DNA from 2 places in the Paenarthrobacter sp. YAF11_1 genome. Region 1 is predicted to be linked to the other one. Evidence: riboswitches for the same ligand, from Rfam matches in the RefSeq annotation. Region 1 holds a riboswitch; the other holds the start of a gene.
What was found. A riboswitch is a leader RNA that binds a small molecule or an ion and turns the genes downstream of it on or off. The one in region 1 is predicted to bind glycine.

Region 1 (2,196 bases):
ATCTCCTCCGCACCGCCGGAGCCTCCGAAGACCACTGGCAGAGCCTGGTCCAGCGGCTCGCCACCGAACTCGACGCGGACCTGTTCGTGGTGGACCGCCGATGCCTCCATCCCTGGCACCCCGATGGGCACGCACTCCCGGTGTTCCTCGCCGAAGAGTGGGCTCCGTTGTCCGGGCAGGTTGGCCTGGCGGGCAAGAACTTCCAGTGGCACCGTATCCGCGGCAGGCATGTGCTCACCATGGACATTCCCACCCACGCCAACGCGCTTCTGGTAGTGCTGCCCAACAGCGAACCGCACCCGGACGCCGTCGTACTTCTTCACGCCGCAACCGTGCTGGGACTGCAGCTTTCGCGCATCGTTTTGTCGCTGGAAAGCCGCCACCGGCTGGCCGGCGAGTTCCTGCTGCAAGCCATGGACGGACGCTTGGGCGCAGCGGAGATGGAGAGCCGGCTCGCAGCTTTTGAGGTTCCGCCCCAAGGTTTCCTGCTCGCCTCCATGACGGCGGGTGCCGGAGGCCGAACGGCGGCCGCCGCGGATAAAGCAACGGACGACGGCGGCAGGCTGGCTAGCGTGCACATCGAACTGTGGCGGCACGGGGTTGCGTCGGCGTCGTTGAAGCGGAACAACAGGCTTCACGTGGTGGTCCCCGCAGACGTGCCGGACAGCGTCCTGGTGCACTGTGCAGGGGAAGATGCGGCGATCGGAATCAGCGCGCCGGCTACCGTGGCAAACATCCAGCGTGCGCTGCAGGAGTCCCTGTGGGCGCTCGGTTCGGCCCGTGCGAACAGGGTGGGGCTGGCCCGTTATGAGCAAGGCCCATCGTGGCTGGGGCTCACCAGTTTTGAGGAAGGAACCGCGCTGGTCAGGCGGCTGCTGGGCCCAATCTTCGACTACGAGCAGGGCCAGGAAGGCGATCTCATTCTGACGCTGAGGACCTATTTGGACTCACAGCGGTCGTGGCAAAAGACCGCGACGGCGTTGTTCGCGCACCGGCAAACCATCATCTATCGGATGCGGAAAATCGGCGAGCTGACGGGGCTGGACATGGGTGAAACGTCCACCGTGGCCCAGCTGTGGTTCGCCCTGCAGATCCACGAAGCGATGCATCAGTAGTCACACCTTGCTTGCGCTTTTTCAAAACAACCAGCTATGGTGTGAAGCGTGTCACTCATGGTGATGCAACGCTTTTGATCTGCGGCGGGAGAGTCCTGCCGGTACATCCAGTCAGGCGCCGTAGGAGCAAATCCTCCCCAGGAATCTCTCAGGCCCATGTACCGCCGCGGTTAGGCAACTCTGGAAAGCAGCCCGGGAAACCGGGTTCACCGACGGTGCAAGCAGGCAACCATTCCTGCGGAATCTCTCAGGTCCAATACAGAGCGGGGAGGAACCCCACATCATCGTGGCGCTCACTGGGCGCCTGAATCATGGAGTTCCTCTTGACTGTTCAATCAACCCCCACCGCCTTCGCGGACCGGCACATCGGCGCTCGCCGCCAGGCCGACGTTGACACCATGCTCAAGGCCATCGGCTACGACTCTGTCGACGGCCTGGTAGATGTCGCCGTCCCCGATTCCATTCGCCAGGAAACTGCCCTGAGGCTTTCGAGTGGAAACGACGCCCTCACCGAGGTGCAGGTCCTCGCCGAGCTCCGCAAGCTCGCTTCCAAGAACAAGACCGCTGTCCAGATGATCGGCCAGGGCTACTACGACACCGTGACGCCCCCGGTGATCCGCCGCAACATCCTGGAAGCTCCGGCTTGGTACACGGCCTACACGCCGTACCAGCCGGAAATTTCGCAGGGCCGCCTCGAAGCGCTGCTCAACTTCCAGACCATGGTGCAGGATCTTACCGGTCTTCCTGTAGCCAACGCCTCGTTGTTGGATGAAGCCACCGCCGTTGCCGAGGCTGTGCTGCTGATGCGCCGCGCCAACAAGTCCAAGATTGCCAAGGACGGCAAGACTGTCCTGGACGCTGATCTCCTCCCGCAGACCATCGCCATCGTGAAGGGCCGGGCCGAGGCGCTGGGCTTCGAAGTCCAGATCGCCGACCTTTCGGCTGGCCTTCCCGACGGTGACATCAACGGCATCGTCCTGCAGCAGCCCGGGGTTTCCGGCCGCGTGTTCGACCACTCCTCTGTGATTGCCGATGCCAAGGAACGCGGTGCGCTGGTCACCGTCGCCGCAGATTTGCTGGC
Region 2 (2,196 bases), on a different contig from region 1:
CAGGTTGATGCCCTTGGCCTCTGCGGCGGCGACGATCTCGGCAGCCTTGCCGGGAACGCGGACAGTGATGGTGTCGAAGAAGGATCCGTGCAGGACCTCGACGCCGGCGGCCTTCAGCGACGCTGCGAGGGTACGGGCGTGGCCATGCGCGGTTTCAGCGATCGCTTTGAGGCCCTCGGGGCCATGGTAAACGGCGTACATCGAGGCCACGATGGCCAGCAACGCCTGGGCAGTACAGATGTTGGACGTGGCCTTCTCGCGGCGGATGTGCTGCTCGCGGGTCTGCAGCGCCAGGCGGTAGGCGGGGACACCGGCGTCGTCCTTGGAAACGCCCACCAGACGGCCGGGCATGGAACGCTCCAGGCCCTTTTGGACCGCCATATAGGCGGCGTGCGGGCCGCCGAAGAACAGCGGAACGCCCAGTCGCTGCGCGGAGCCAACGGCGATGTCCGCGCCCTGCTCGCCCGGAGGGGTGATGAGCGTGAGGGAGAGGAGATCGGCAGCGACGGTAACCAGCGCGCCCCGCTCCTTGGCCTCGGCGATAACAGCTGAGTGATCGAAGACGCGGCCGGAAACACCGGGCTGCTGGAGCACGACGCCGTTGATGGCACCTTCAGGGAGACCCAGCGAGAGGTCAGCAACCTCGACCTCGAAGCCGAGCGCCTCAGCGCGGCCCTTCACAATGGCGATCGTCTGCGGGAGGCAGTCGGAGTCGAGGACAGTCTTGCCGTCCTGGACAGTCTTGTTCTTGTTGGCGCGGCGCATCATGAGGACGGCTTCGGCCACGGCCGTTGCTTCGTCCAGCAGGGAGGCATTGGCGATCGGCAGGCCAACCAGGTCCTGGACCATGGTCTGGAAGTTCAGGAGAGCCTCAAGACGGCCCTGGGAGATTTCCGGCTGGTACGGAGTGTAGGCGGTGTACCAGGCAGGGGACTCAAGAATGTTGCGGCGGATCACCGGCGGCGTCACGGTGTCGTAGTAGCCCTGGCCGATCATCTGGACGGCGGTCTTGTTCTTGGAGGCGAGCTTGCGCAGCTCGGCCAGAACCTCAACTTCGCTCAGCGCGTTCTGCAGGGTGAGGGCAACGTCCTGGCGGATGTCGTTCGGGACGGCGGTGTCGACCAGCGAATCAACGGTGTCGTAACCGACGGACTTGAGCATGGTCTCGATGTCGGCCTGGCGGCGCGCGCCAATATGCCGATCGACGAAGGTGGTGGAGGCAGAACTAACCGTCACGAAGGAACTCCATTACTTGGGCAGCGTTTGGGTACGCCACAGCGGCTGGGTTCCTCCCCGCTCTGTATTGGACCTGAGAGTTTCCGCGCGTTGCGTGAACAACCTCGCTTGCACCGTCGGTGAGCACAGCACTCTTTCACCCTTGGGGTGGGCTGAGCGCCTGCTGCTTTCCAGAGTTGCCTCGCCGCGGCGGTGCGTGGGCCTGAGAGATTCCTGGGGAGGGTTTGCTCCTACGGCGCCTGCATCACGTGCTTGCAGGACTCTCCCGCCGCAGATCAAAGGCATTTTCAGTTATGTATGGCCCCGATCAGGGCAGGCCACAAAGGTTAATTGTCCTACGTCACGGGCGCCGCCGCAAATGGACGGCCTGCTACTTCCGCAGCCGTTCGAGGACCCCGAGCAGGATTTCGACGTCGGCCTCCCGCCCGGCATTGCCGCCCTCCTGCCCACCTTCAAAAATGGCATTGAAATACAGGCCGTCACCCATATAGCTCACAGCCTTGGCGACCTCCGGGCCGACGTCTTCGGCGAGCACGTCCAGCCATCGCTGTTGAATGGCGGCGAACCTGCGACGCGTTTCCTCATGGGCCACTTCAGCCAACCTGGTGACGGCCACAAAAGCCCGGTCCATGGGCGTGTCTGCCCAGAGCGAGGAGCGGATGAAGTAGGCAGCGGAACCCTCGGGCGACGCCTTCATCAGTTCCGTATCCTCGTCGGCCAGCAGGTCCAGGCGTTCAAGGAGGGCCGTGATCAGCGCTTCCTTATTAGGGAAGTGGTAGAGCAGCCCACCCTTGGATACGCCGGCGCGCTTGGCAACGGCGTCGAGCGTGGCGGCTCGCTCCCCCACCTCGATGAGGAGGGCTTCGAAAGCATCCAGGACGGCGTCCCGGGCAACTGGTTTTCGTGGCATGTGTCCATCATTCCCTAAAGGCTCGCCGGGTTGTATTTGAAACTGTACCG

Region 2: another riboswitch for glycine. It lies ahead of gcvP (aminomethyl-transferring glycine dehydrogenase); the one in region 1 lies ahead of gcvP (aminomethyl-transferring glycine dehydrogenase).

What each region holds. Positions count from the first base shown of each region.
Region 1 is NZ_JBFRDF010000014.1:6,536-8,731, reverse strand. Features, by position in the region: gene AB4Y77_RS18475 (PucR family transcriptional regulator) at 1-1,115, shown strand, start outside; glycine riboswitch at 1,191-1,289, shown strand; gene gcvP (aminomethyl-transferring glycine dehydrogenase) at 1,439-2,196, shown strand, end outside.
Region 2 is NZ_JBFRDF010000027.1:4,610-6,805, forward strand. Features, by position in the region: gene gcvP (aminomethyl-transferring glycine dehydrogenase) at 1-1,236, opposite strand, end outside; glycine riboswitch at 1,417-1,514, opposite strand; gene AB4Y77_RS22780 (TetR/AcrR family transcriptional regulator) at 1,607-2,146, opposite strand.